3 regions of the Neptunomonas sp. ABH4_499 genome follow, and region 3 is predicted to be linked to each of the others. Evidence: predicted binding sites of a transcription regulator. Region 3 holds the regulator's gene; each other region holds the start of a gene.
The links. The regulator sigma-54, encoded in region 3, starts transcription at its own class of promoters, with help from an activator protein. The targets are predictions, from matches to a motif close to TGGCACNNNNNTTGCTNT.
Positions count from the first base shown of each region.

Region 1: a site for sigma-54 is predicted at 2,067-2,084, ahead of glnA (glutamate--ammonia ligase). Genes of this name have one in related genera too.
Region 2: a site for sigma-54 is predicted at 1,504-1,521, ahead of hmpA (NO-inducible flavohemoprotein). Genes of this name have one in related genera too.

Region 1 covers NZ_JBSWXK010000026.1:26,362-30,851, forward strand. The annotation lists gene glnL (nitrogen regulation protein NR(II)) at 1-329, opposite strand, end outside; gene glnA (glutamate--ammonia ligase) at 575-1,981, opposite strand; gene typA (translational GTPase TypA) at 2,349-4,166, shown strand; gene pip (prolyl aminopeptidase) at 4,290-4,490, shown strand, end outside.
Region 2 covers NZ_JBSWXK010000010.1:57,282-61,771, forward strand. The annotation lists gene norR (nitric oxide reductase transcriptional regulator NorR) at 1-1,355, opposite strand, end outside; gene hmpA (NO-inducible flavohemoprotein) at 1,556-2,779, shown strand; gene ACXAF9_RS11705 (TetR family transcriptional regulator C-terminal domain-containing protein) at 2,780-3,442, opposite strand; gene ACXAF9_RS11710 (uracil-xanthine permease family protein) at 3,475-4,490, opposite strand, start outside.
Region 3 covers NZ_JBSWXK010000006.1:109,530-114,019, forward strand. The annotation lists gene ACXAF9_RS08005 (HPr family phosphocarrier protein) at 1-90, opposite strand, end outside; gene rapZ (RNase adapter RapZ) at 110-982, opposite strand; gene ptsN (PTS IIA-like nitrogen regulatory protein PtsN) at 986-1,447, opposite strand; gene hpf (ribosome hibernation promoting factor) at 1,467-1,757, opposite strand; gene ACXAF9_RS08025 (RNA polymerase factor sigma-54) at 1,799-3,349, opposite strand; gene lptB (LPS export ABC transporter ATP-binding protein) at 3,387-4,115, opposite strand; gene lptA (lipopolysaccharide transport periplasmic protein LptA) at 4,121-4,490, opposite strand, start outside.

The sequences.
Region 1 (4,490 bases), on a different contig from region 3:
ATCTCGATCAGCAATGCGGTGTTCTTCCCCACCAACATCGGATTAACACTGTAATCGACGGTAATCTCGTGGCCGTTCATGGCACGCAACTTCGCTTCACGACGTGTGTAGGCATGGCCCGATACAACCGTCGACTTCAGCACCGAGATCTCTTCCGGATCCTGGGAGAGCCAATCTTCGACCTGACAGGCACTTAAGCGCTTTGCTGTCGCCTCGAGCAACATCTCGGCTGCCGGGTTCATGTATTCAATCTGAAGGGACTCATCAAGCAGGATCACACTGGTCGATAAGTTTTCTAAGATGTGCTTGTGCGTTCTATTTATGAACATCCTTGATGCCACCTATTCGTTTCATCTGAAAATGCAAAAATGGAGCCAACTATCTATTTTTACTCGCATTTCCCGCAATCCCTTGAACTCCGTAAGTATTTACGCCTTATCTTTAAGCAGAGCGCACCACAAGAGTGCACCAAAGCAGTGCAGACCCGCAAGCCTCTTTTCAACGAAATCAACCGCACAGAATTGCAGGCAAAAAAAAACCTCCCAGAGGGAGGCTTTTTTGTTACGAATCCGTATTACACAGAGTAGTACAGGTCGTATTCCAGTGGGTGAGTTGTCTGACTGATCTTCTGAGCTTCCTCAGTTTTCAGATCGATGTAAGCGTCGATCATGTCGTCAGTGAATACACCGCCTTTGGTCAAGAATTCACGGTCTGCATCCAGTGCAGCCAGTGCTTCTTCCAAAGAAGCTGCTACTTGAGGGATTTGAGCCGCTTCTTCAGCTGGCAGATCGTACAGGTCTTTGTCCGCAGACTCGCCTGGGTGGATCTTGTTCTGGATACCGTCTAGACCCGCCATCATCAGCGCAGCGAACGCCAAGTATGGGTTAGCGATTGGGTCAGGGAAACGAGTCTCGATACGACGCGCTTTTTCGCTTGTTACGTATGGGATACGGATAGAAGCAGAACGGTTACGAGCTGAGTAAGCCAGCATTACAGGCGCTTCGAAGCCAGGAACCAGACGCTTGTAAGAGTTAGTACCCGGGTTAGTGATCGCATTCAGCGCTTTAGCGTGCTTGATGATACCACCGATGTAGAACAGAGCTGTTTCGCTCAGGCCAGCGTACGCATCACCTGCGAAGATGTTTTTGCCATCTTTCGTCAAAGATTGGTGAACGTGCATACCAGAACCGTTGTCACCAACGATTGGCTTAGGCATAAAGGTAGCTGTTTTGCCGTAAGCGTGAGCAACGTTGTGTACGCAGTATTTCAGTACTTGTACTTCGTCTGCTTTTTTAACCAGAGTGTTAGCACCCGCACCGATCTCACACTGACCAGCCGTTGCTACTTCGTGGTGGTGTACTTCAACGTCCAGACCCATTGCCGTCATAGCGTTACACATGTTGCCACGCAGATCGTGCAGGGAATCAACGGGTGGTACTGGGAAGTAACCGCCTTTAACACGTGGACGGTGACCTGTGTTACCGCCTTCGAACTTGCTGCTAGAAGACCAAGCCGCTTCTTCAGAAGAAACTGTGTAACCACAGCCACTCATGTCAGCGTGGAAGTGAACTTCGTCGAAGATGAAGAATTCTGGTTCTGGACCGAAGAAAGCCGTGTCAGCGATACCTGTAGATTTCAGGTACTCTTCTGCACGCTTAGCAACAGAACGTGGGTCACGCTCGTAACCTTGGCCAGTAGCAGGCTCAACGATGTCACAACGAACGATAACTGTTGATTCTTCAGCAAATGGATCCATTACAGATGCGCTGTCGTCTGGCAGCAGGATCATGTCAGATTCGTTAATGCCCTTCCAACCTTGGATAGAAGAACCATCAAACATTTTGCCTTCTTCAAAGAAGTCATCACCCATCTGATGAACAGGGATGGTTACGTGCTGTTCTTTACCTTTAGTATCAGTGAAACGCAGATCAACCCACTTCACTTCATTTTCTTCGATTAACTTCAGAGTCTTCTCTGACATTTGGCTCTCTCCACATTTAGAATTTGCCAGACGCGTTATGACAATCGCTCGTCTACCGTTAGGCTTTTTGCTAGTTGGAATCTAAATAGCAAATCTTATGCCACCTCACCAACGCCCAAAAACGGGCATTTCGCGCACCCTCAGGGAACATTAACGCACCAACTTGAAACACACCAACAAAATACGCACCAAAACAATGCAAAAACAGAGTCAGGCATGGTCCGATTTGAGGCTTTTCGCATCTTACTCCATGCAATAAAAAAGTGCTCCCCTAAATAATCTTCGTTACCTTCAAATTAACCGAATGTCTACAAAATAAACTGTGTATAATGCGCGCTTTGTAAACAATCCCACTAGGTATCTCCACGTGATTGAGAAGCTGAGAAATATCGCCATCATTGCGCACGTTGACCATGGTAAAACCACACTGGTCGACAAACTGTTGTCGCAATCTGGCACACTGGGCCGCCGTGACGAAGGCGCCGAACGCATCATGGACTCCAACGACCAGGAAAAAGAACGCGGCATCACCATCCTGGCGAAAAACACCGCTATCGAATGGAACGGCTACCACATCAACATCGTTGATACCCCTGGGCACGCCGACTTCGGTGGTGAGGTTGAGCGCGTACTGTCGATGGTTGATTGCGTATTGCTGTTGGTTGACGCCGTTGATGGCCCAATGCCTCAGACTCGATTCGTAACTCAAAAAGCGTTCGACCAAGGCCTGAACCCAATCGTGGTGGTTAACAAGGTTGACCGTCCAGGCGCGAACCCAGACCAAGCGGTTGATAAAGTATTCGACCTGTTTGACTCTTTAGGTGCGACCGATGAACAGCTGGACTTCCCGATCATCTACGCTTCAGCCCTGAACGGTATCGCCGGTACAGAGCACGAGAACCTAGCGGACGACATGACTCCGCTGTTCGAAGCGATCGTATCTAACGTAGCGCCACCCGAAGTTGACCAAGACGGTCCTTTCCAAATGCAGATCTCTGCTCTGGATTACAACAGCTACGTAGGTGTTATCGGTGTCGGCCGTGTTAAACGTGGCGTGGCTAAGCTGAACCAACCTGTGAAAATCATCGACCGTGAAGGCAAAGTCCGCTCAGGTCGTATCCAGAAGATCATGGGTTACCTTGGTCTTGAGCGTGTTGATGTAGAAGAAGCGCGTGCAGGTGATATCGTTTGTATCACAGGTATCGATGAGCTGAACATCTCCGACACACTGTGTGACCCAGAAAAAGTAGAAGCGTTACCCGCGCTGAGCGTTGACGAGCCTACCGTATCGATGACGTTCCAAGTCAACGACTCTCCATTCGCGGGTCAAGACGGTAAGTTCATCACCAGCCGTAACATCAAAGACCGTTTGGATCGCGAACTGATCCACAACGTAGCTCTGCGTGTTGAACAAGGCGACTCACCAGACAAATTCCGCGTATCTGGCCGTGGCGAGCTGCACTTGTCCGTTCTGATCGAGACAATGCGTCGTGAAGGTTACGAGCTGGGCGTATCGCGTCCAGAAGTTATCCAGAAAGAGATCGACGGTGAAATCCAAGAGCCGTACGAATTGGTTATGATCGACGTTGAAGATCACCACCAAGGCGGCATCATCGAAGAGCTGGGTAAACGTAAAGGCGACATGACCAACATGGAAGTCGATCCATCTGGCCGTGTTCGTTTGACCTTTATGATCCCATCTCGTGGATTGATCGGTTTCCGTAGCCAGTTCCTGACCCTGACCTCTGGTACAGGCATCATGACATCGATCTTCGATCATTACGGCCCAGTGAAAGAAGGTGACGTTATCTTCCGTAACAACGGTGTATTGGTTTCGATGGTAACCGGTAAGGTTCTGGGCTACTCACTGTTCAGCTTACAAGAACGTGGCCGTCTGTTCATCGACCCGAACATCGATGTTTACGAAGGCATGATCATCGGTATCCACAGCCGCAGCAACGACTTGGCCGTTAACCCAACCAAGGGTAAGCAGCTGACCAACGTTCGTGCGTCAGGTACCGATGAAAACATTCTACTAACACCACCGATTCGTTTCTCGCTTGAACAAGCGCTGGACTTTATCGAAGACGACGAGCTGGTAGAAGTGACTCCAAACTTCATCCGTTTGCGTAAAAAGCTGCTAACCGAGAACGAGCGTAAGCGCGCCTCCCGTAGCGGTAAGTAATCGATACTGATCGATCAAGAGCGGCTTAGGCCGCTCTTTTTTTGCCCAGATGAGGGAACCGATCGTTTCCAATCCTGACTCATTGGTTATACTGAACCCAATGCACTGTTTCAGGATGAGATCATGCGCACCTTATACCCCGATATCCACCCTTATCACCACCAGATGATTGATGTCGGTGACGGACACCAACTCTATGTCGAGCAAAGCGGTAACGCCGAAGGCATACCCGTACTGTTCGTACACGGCGGCCCAGGCGGCGGCACCCAACCCGCCCATCGCAGTTTTTTCAATCCGGAAAAATACCGCATCATTCTGTTTGAT
Region 2 (4,490 bases), on a different contig from region 3:
GGCGCTTCACTGACCCGCAGCGTTAGGTGCTCAAGGTCAGCAGGGGTGATCTTTATCTTTAATGAGGCCTCACGCGCGCGAGCTCTTAAGGCCGCTCGGCTGATCACATGTTCAAGCTCCCGCACATTTCCCGGCCAGTCATATTGGGCAAGCGTAAGCGACACGTCTGGACTTAAGATGATCTGCTCAAGGCCTAAACGGTGGCGCAGTTGTTCAGCAAAAAAACCGGCCAGTAAGGCGACATCACCTTCACGTTCGCGCAGTGGAGGGATATGGATGGGGTAAACGGATAACCGATGATACAAGTCTGCTCGAAAACGGCCTGCCTCGACTTCTTTGGCCAAATCTCGGTTAGTTGCAGCGATGACACGTACATCCACCATGTCGGTGGTATCTTGGCCGACCGGTTGAATCTCTTGCTCTTGCAGCGCACGCAACAACTTACTTTGTGCCGCCAGTGGGATTTCGCCTATCTCGTCCAAAAACAAAGTGCCGCCATCGGCTAAGCGGAATTTGCCCGTCCGATCCTGATCTGCACCGGTAAACGCGCCTTTTTTATGGCCAAAAAGCTCACTTTCTATCAAATTCTCGGGCAGGGCGGCGCAATTCACATAGACCAGCGGGGTGTCGGCACGCGGTGATTCTTGATGTAACTGCGCGGCTACGCGCTCTTTACCAACGCCGGTCTCACCTTCGATGAGCACGGTATAAGGGGAGATCGCCACCAGCGATATCTCCCGTTTTAAAGACTGCATCACCGCACTTTGGCCAATCAACTCGGAACCGGTACGTTGTAAGGTGTGCTGATTTAGCTCCGAGACCATCTGCTGTTGCTGCAGTGATTGTCGCTCAAGTTGCGCCATGGTCAGCGCGGTGTCGAGCGTTGCTCCTGCGCACGTGCCAATCACATCCAAGGTGTAACGACTTAAGGCATCAAAGGCCCCGGCGGTTAAGCTATCTAGGGTTAATACCCCTAAAATGCGCTGGTTTCGGATCAGCGGAATGCCTAAGCAAGCATGGATCGGAAGCTCGCCATTGTGGCCCAATACCAAGCCATCGTATGGGTCTGGCAGAGCGGAGTCGGCGGGGAAGCTGATGGGCGCGCCTTGCTCCATCATGGCCTGAAAACGAGGATGATCATCTATGAGAAAGCGTCGACCCAAAACGTCCGAATGTAAGCCTTGTTGAGCCAGTGGTCGCAAGGTATCGTGATCACACACCAAAAGCACGATCGCATCACAGGCGATGCATTTTCGCACCGCATCCAAAAGGCGCTCGAAACGATCATCGTTATGCAGGGACCTTGCAAGGTCCATCGACAGATCCACCAACGCCGTTGGGCTTACGTCTTTCATTGTGTGCCACTCCTTGATTTTTACCCTCAAGCCAATGTGTTTCAAAAACACTTATGTGTCAATTAGACCTTTTTTATATTAGGTCTTTTTGACCTATTTATTATTCGAGAAAATAATAAACAATTGATTTTATTGTATTTTTAAAACACGGCATAAAGCTCGCTCTAGGAAGGATATTCATCTTACGATCAGGAGCGAACATGTTAACCCAACACCATATTGATACCGTAAAAGCGACCATTCCACTTTTAGCAAGCGCAGGCGTAGCCATTACCGATCACTTTTATCGCCGCCTGTTTACACATCACCCAGAGCTTAAAAACATCTTTAACCTAAGCCACCAGCACTCGGGCGCACAAAAGGTCGCTCTGTTTGATGCCATTGCCGCCTACGCTCACCATATCGAAAACCCGGCGGCGTTAAAAAGCGCCATCGAGCGCATCGCGCAAAAACACACCGGGTTTAATGTTCAGCCAGAGCATTACCAAGTGGTCGGCCATCATCTGATCGAAACCCTGCGCGAATTAGCTGGCGAGGCCTTTACCCCCGAGGTGGAAGAGGCATGGAGTGAAGCCTACGGCGTATTAGCGGATGTCTTTATCCAACGAGAGGCAGCGATCTATCAAGAGCATGCAAGTCATAAAGGTGGCTGGGAAGGACTGCGCCGCTTCATCGTCCAAGAAAAGCGCGTCGAATCCTCCCTTATCACTAGCTTTGTGCTGGTGCCAGAAGATGGACAAGCGGTCTTAGACTATCAAGCCGGGCAGTATTTAAGTATCTCTGTGCAGCCGAACCATTCGCCGTACACGGAAATCCGTCAATATTCGCTTTCGGATGCGCCTAACGCTCGCTCGTATCGCATCTCAGTTCGCCGAGAAGATCGGGGCCATGGCGCACCTGCGGGTGTCGTATCCTGCTACCTTCACGATGAAATCAAAGAGGGGGATGTGATCGAAGCCTACGCGCCCGCGGGGGATTTTGTGTTCAAAGCCTCTCCCAAACCGCTCGTGTTGATCAGTGCTGGGGTTGGATTAACGCCGATGCAATCGATCCTCGAATCTTTGGCCCAGAAAACGACTGCAGAAACGGACTCAGCCAACAGTGCTCCGATCTTTTATCTGCACGCCACCGATAGCCAAGACACGCACGCCTTTAAAGCGCGCACCGAAGCTCTTAAAGGTAACTTGGCGTTAACCACTTACACCTGGTACCAAAGGGCACAAAATGAAACATCCGAATATCAATTCGAAGGGCAAATGACGCTTTCGGATGCACCGAACCTGCCCCTTCAGCAGGCTGAGATCTACCTTTGCGGCCCCATCGGGTTCATGAAGGCGGTCTATCAGCAACTTAAAGCGCACGGGGTGGACGATAGCCAGATCCATTACGAGTTGTTTGGCCCGCACCAATCGCTTGAAGCCTAATCAAAGGGGAGTTGAGCTATCCACACCGCACCCCTTAAGCAGGATATGGGTTAACGTGCGAGTGGCTTTATCAAAATCGTGATCGGCCAGCGGGGATCGCCCCAAGGCCGATTCGATCTGTACACCAAAATCGGCGTAATGCTGGGTGGAAGACCAAAGCAAAAAGATCAGATGCTCAGGGTCAATGGGGTCCATCTTGCCTTGATCAATCCAAGCTTGAAACACCGCAATACGGCTCGAAAACCACTTGGCGTAATCATCTTCAAAGTAGGCTTTTAACAGCGGCGAACCGCTGATGATCTCTTTGGCGAATAACCGCGAGGCCAATGGGTATTCACGAGAGAAGCGGATCTTCTCGGCAATGTAGTTAGGCAATACATCACGAGGGTGTAAGTCGGCGGTTAACTCATTGAGTGAGTGATCCCAAAGATCGATCACTTGCGATAACACCGCCGCATACAACCCCAACTTGTTCTTAAAATAGTAGTGCAAATTGGCTTTGGGCAGGGCAGCGCGATCCGCAATCTTTTGCATGCTGGCGCCTTTAAAACCATGCAGTGCAAACTCCTCTTCGGCGGCACGAATGATCAACTCTTCGTTTTTTTGTCGGATGCGTCCACCACAAGGGCGATCCGAGCCGTGCGAGGCTAAGGTTAGGATCACGCTTCTCTCCTCAAAAACCGATAGGACGTGAATTACACACTTTCAGTCAGTTTAGCATCACCCACGCTGGGCTTTGCATGAGTGGCCGGTTTTTCTGCGCTCTCCTCTGGCAGTACTAAGCTTAAAATGATCGCGCTAAGCCCACCTGTGGTGATCGCCGAACCAAAGATGTTCTGCACCAGTTTTGGCATCTGCCCTAACACTTCTGGGTTCAGTGCCACGCCCAAACCGGTTCCAAAGGACACCGCCATGATCAGCATTTTACGGCGATCCAGAGTTTCTTCGGCCAAGATTTTGATGCCCGCTGCGGCGACCGTACCGAACATCACCAAAGTGGCGCCGCCCAATACCGGTTTTGGAATGCTTTGCAATACACCACCGATGATCGGGAAAAGCCCCAGCACCACTAAGATCGCACCGATGTAATAGCCCACATGACGACTGGCCACCCCAGTGAGCTGAATCACACCGTTATTTTGACTGAACGTGGTGTTCGGGAAGGTGTTAAACACCGCCGCCAGCATGGAGTTAATCCCATCACCCAGAACGCCCCCTTTGATCCGTTTAAGGTAAGACTCCCCCTTAATCGACTGTTTGGAGATAAGGCAGTTGGCCGTCAAATCGCCGGTCGATTCAATCGCCGTAATCAGATAGATGAGCGCAATCGGTAAAAAGGCGGACCAATCAAAATCCACCCCATATTTGAACGGCATCGGCACACTGACCAGTGGCAATGTGGACAGATTGGCAAAGCTCACTTTGCCCATCATCGCCGCCACAATGAAACCGGCCACAAGACCCATAATGATGGAGGATAAGCGGATCCATTGATTGGACGAGCGGTTTAGGACGATGATGGTCAAAAGCACAAAGCCACCCAAGGCCAGATTGGCCGCGCTGCCAAAATCCGGCGCTTTAAAGCCACCGGCCAGATCCGTCACACCGACTTTAATTAAGCTGGCCCCTATGATGGTAATGACAATGCCGGTGACCAAAGGTGTGACGATACGGCGCAGCTTGTCGATGAATTGGCTAAGCACAATCTCAA
Region 3 (4,490 bases):
CGAAAAGCGCGTTGTGGTACCGATCAGTTTTGCTGCCGCGCGGGCGTGCAGTCCCAACTTGTTGATGATTGTGATGTTCTTTTCCAGCATCTCTTTATTATTTCCGGAATTAATGGGTGTTTTTCGATGTGCTTAGCTCGCGATGGCGAACGTTTACATTGTCGTTAGAGTGCACAAAGTGTGCAGTTAATCGCTCGGCTAAATAAACAGAGCGGTGCTGTCCACCGGTACAACCAATGCCTACGGTGACGTAGCTTCGGTTGTTGTCTGCAAAGTGGGGCAGCCAACGTTCCATGTAGCTTTTGATATCCTCAAACATGGACTCTACCAAGGCATCGCCTTCTAAAAAGTCGATGACCGATTGATCCAGGCCGGAGTAGCGGCGCAGCTCCGATACCCAGTAAGGATTAGGTAATACCCTGACATCAAACACCATGTCAACATCCATCGGTACACCGTGCTTAAATCCGAACGATTCAAACTGCAGTGAGAGCGCTTGGGTTTTTCGATCGGCTATGCGCAGTTTGATCAGATCACGCAGGTCATACAGTGACATATGCGATGTATCGATTTTGAGATCCGCGATCTCTGCGATGGGCTCTAGAAGCGCTTCTTCGTATTCAATGGCCTCGGACAGGCCGCGATTCTTGGTCGACATAGGGTGGCGTCGACGGGTCGAGCTGTAGCGTTTGATCAGCGTCTCTTGCGCGCAACCAATGAACAGAAGTTCGGCTTGGATGTTGGAGCGCGATTTGAAGTCTTGCCAAATCTCCGGCAGCTTTTCGAGGTTGCTGGTCAGATTTCGAGCGTCCACGCACACTGCGATCTTTTTCATTGTCGCCTCCTCTTCGAGGTGGCGAATCAAATCAGGGATCAGTAGTGCAGGTAGATTATCAATGCAATAAAAACCGATGTCTTCAAGAGCCTGAAGGGCAGAACTCTTACCCGATCCTGATAGGCCGCTGATGATCACCAGTTTCATGCTTTAGGTTCCAAATACAGTTTGAGCGATGCGCAGTAAATCTTCGTCGGACTGCGCGCTTCTAAGTTGGGCTCGGCAGCTTTCTTGGCTGAAGGATTCGGCCAGTTTGGCCAAGGTGTCTAGGTGTTCGTCACACGCCTCTTCAGGGACCAGTAAAAAGAACAACAGGTCGACGGGGCGTTGGTCGATGGCGTCAAAATCGATGGGTTCGCTTAGGGTAAATAAAGCCCCCATAGCGGTATCGATTCCGGCAAGACGGCAGTGGGGAATGGCAACGCCCTCCCCAATACCGGTACTGCCCAATCTCTCTCGTCCGATGAGTCCAGTGAATACAGCATCCTGATCAACCTCTTCACCGGCTGATTCTGCAATCAACTTGCTGGCGGTTTCTAATACGCGCTTTTTGCTAATGCCTTCTACGGCGTGAAGCGTTCTTGAAGGTGAAAGCAATGAGAGTATGGGCATAAGTGATGTAACGCCTTACTTATTTGTGGCTCTTGAGTTTTTCTTTGTGCTTAATGATTTGGCGGTCCAGTTTGTCGGTTACCGCATCAATCGCTGCATACATATCTGTGTGTTCGCTCGTTGCAAAGACTTCGCCGCCTGCGATGTGCATGCCAGCTTCTGCTATTTGACGTTGCTTATCAACACTCAGGGTCACTTGGACATTGGTGATGTTATCAAAATGCCTTTCCAGTTTATCAAACTTGGTGTGGACATATTCGGTCAGTGCATCTGTCAGTTCTAAGTGGTGACCTGTGATATTGATCTGCATACATGTCTCCTTAGACGATTGTTCGTCGTAGTGAGTCGTTATTAAACCAGACGCTTTCTTTCGTTAGAAGGGGCGATGCCCATCGCTTCGCGATATTTGGCAATCGTTCTTCGAGCGACCTGGATTCCCTCTGCATCAAGTAATTGAGCAATTTTACTGTCACTTAAAGGTTTAGCAGGATTTTCGGCCGCTATCAGTTTTTTTATCACGGCGCGAATGGCGGTTGACGATGCAGCACCACCATCATTGGTGCTGACATGGCTTGAGAAGAAGTACTTCAACTCAAAGATACCCCTTGGGGTATGCATGTATTTTTGGGTGGTCACACGCGATATCGTGGACTCGTGCATTTCGACTGCTTCGGCAATGTCATGCAACACCATTGGCTTCATGGCCTCCTCGCCGTACTCCAGAAAATCCGACTGCCTTTCAACAATCTGACTCGCAACTTTGAGTAGGGTTTCATTTCGGCTCATTAAACTCTTGATAAACCAACGTGCTTCTTGCAAGTGATTCTTCAAGTAGGTGTTATCAGCACTGGAGTCAGCTCGGCGGATGAGGTCGGCATACTGAGTGTTGATTCGAAGGCTAGGCGATGCATCGGAATTGAGTCGGGCTATCCACACGCCTTTGACTTTTTCAACGAATACATCGGGGATAACGTACTCCGCCTGGCTGGAAGAGATCATCGCGCCAGGTTGCGGGTTCAGCGATTGAATCAAAAGAATCATCGCTTGTAACTGTGGCTCTTTGACGCGCAGCTTACGCATCAGCTGTTTGTAATCGCGACTACCCAGCAAATGGATGTGATTCAGGCACAGCTGGAGCGTCTGCTCAAACAGCGGCGGTTTTTCTGGTAACTGCTTAAGCTGGATGGCTAAACACTCACCCAAGTCTCGGGCACCGACACCGGGTGGATCAAACTGCTGAATGCGGTGCAATACCGCTTCGATCTCTTCAATTTCGGTGTCTTGGAACTGCTCGGGTTCTTGCCGTTTGAAATCCTCAAGGAGCTCTTCGGTTGTGGTGCGAAGGTAGCCCTCAGGGTCGATCGCATCGATGATCGCCTCAGCAACCATTCGGTCTTCTAAGCTCATACGGGTTAGGTTGAGCTGCCAATGAAGATGATCTTGCAGGGTTTCTTCGGCCGTGTCGTTGGACTCCATAAAGTCATCGTCGTCACGGTGGGTGGTACTGCCTGAGCTGCTGGACGCGGTCTGGAAGGTGTCGTCCCAACTGGAGTCGGTTGAGAGCTCCGCTGGAATATCATCGTTCCATTGATCATCGACAGAGGCCGTATCAGCCATCTCGGCTGAGTCATTGCGCTCTTGTTGAGTCTCGCTGGCTTGAGCGGTGTAGTCTTCTTGTGAGTAATCGTCGGACTCAGCGCGCTCGTTATTGTCGTTGCCGGCCGAGTTGGAGTCTAACTCATCTCCCTCTTCATTGGTCTCCAGCATCGGGTTGCTTTCAAGCGCCGACTGAATCTCTTGCTGAAGGTCCAATGTTGATAACTGCAATAAGCGAATCGCCTGTTGCAGTTGTGGGGTCATGGTCAGGTGCTGACCCATTTTGAGTTGTAATGACTGCTTCATAAACTCCGCATCTACTCCAATAACACAGGTCGGTCAATTACAGCCGGAAGGACTCGCCAAGATAGGCGGCTTTCACTTGCTCATTGGCTAAAATATCAGCCGGTGCGCCTTCGGCTAGAATGACACCTTCACTGACGATATACGCTTTTTCACAAATGTCTAACGTTTCACGTACGTTATGGTCAGTGATTAACACCCCAATACCTCGTGATTGTAGGTGCTTTACGGTCTCTTTAATATCGTTGACCGAGATCGGATCGACGCCAGCAAAGGGCTCATCCAATAGAATGAATTTAGGTTCGGACGCGAGTGCCCTTGCGATCTCAACACGACGGCGTTCGCCGCCGGATAGGCTCATGCCTAGGCTGTCGCGGATGTGCGTAATGTGGAACTCTTGTAACAGGTTTTCAAGAGTGGCTTTACGATCACTTGGGGACAGATCTTTTCTAAGCTCAAGAATCGACATCAGGTTGTCTTCGACACTCAGCTTTCGAAAGATCGACGCCTCTTGCGGCAGATACCCAATACCTTGACGAGCACGATCGTGCATGGCGAAGGCCGTAATGTCTTGATCATTGATGAAGATCTGGCCTTTGTCGGCTTTAACCAAGCCAACAATCATGTAAAAACAGGTGGTTTTACCGGCGCCGTTTGGGCCCAGTAAACCGACGATCTCGCCGGCTTTGACCGTCATTGATACGTCACGTACCACGTGGCGTTTTTTGTACGACTTCGCCAAATGGGTGGCTTTTAACTCAAGTGACATAATGCTCAGTTGCCGTTCGGTTGAATAATCATCTGAACACGCTGACCTGAGTCTTTGCCGCCGTAAGCGTTCACACGTGCTTTGTCCATCTGGTATACGATTCGCTCGCCGCTGAACTGGTTTTTCTCCTGCTCAACTTTTGCGTTTCCAGATAGAGTGATGGTTTGTTTTTTCACTAGGTATTCAAGTGAATTACCATAGGCATCTGTAATGGCCTGATTGGCCGCTGCCTGCTGGCTGAATTTGGCCGGAGAGCCTGTAGCCACAATACGATCAACGGCGCGGTCTTTTTGGTAAAGACTGACTTTAGCGGCGCGGATCTTCATAGTGCCTTGAGTAATAGACACATTACCCGTGTAAGTCGTCACACCGGCT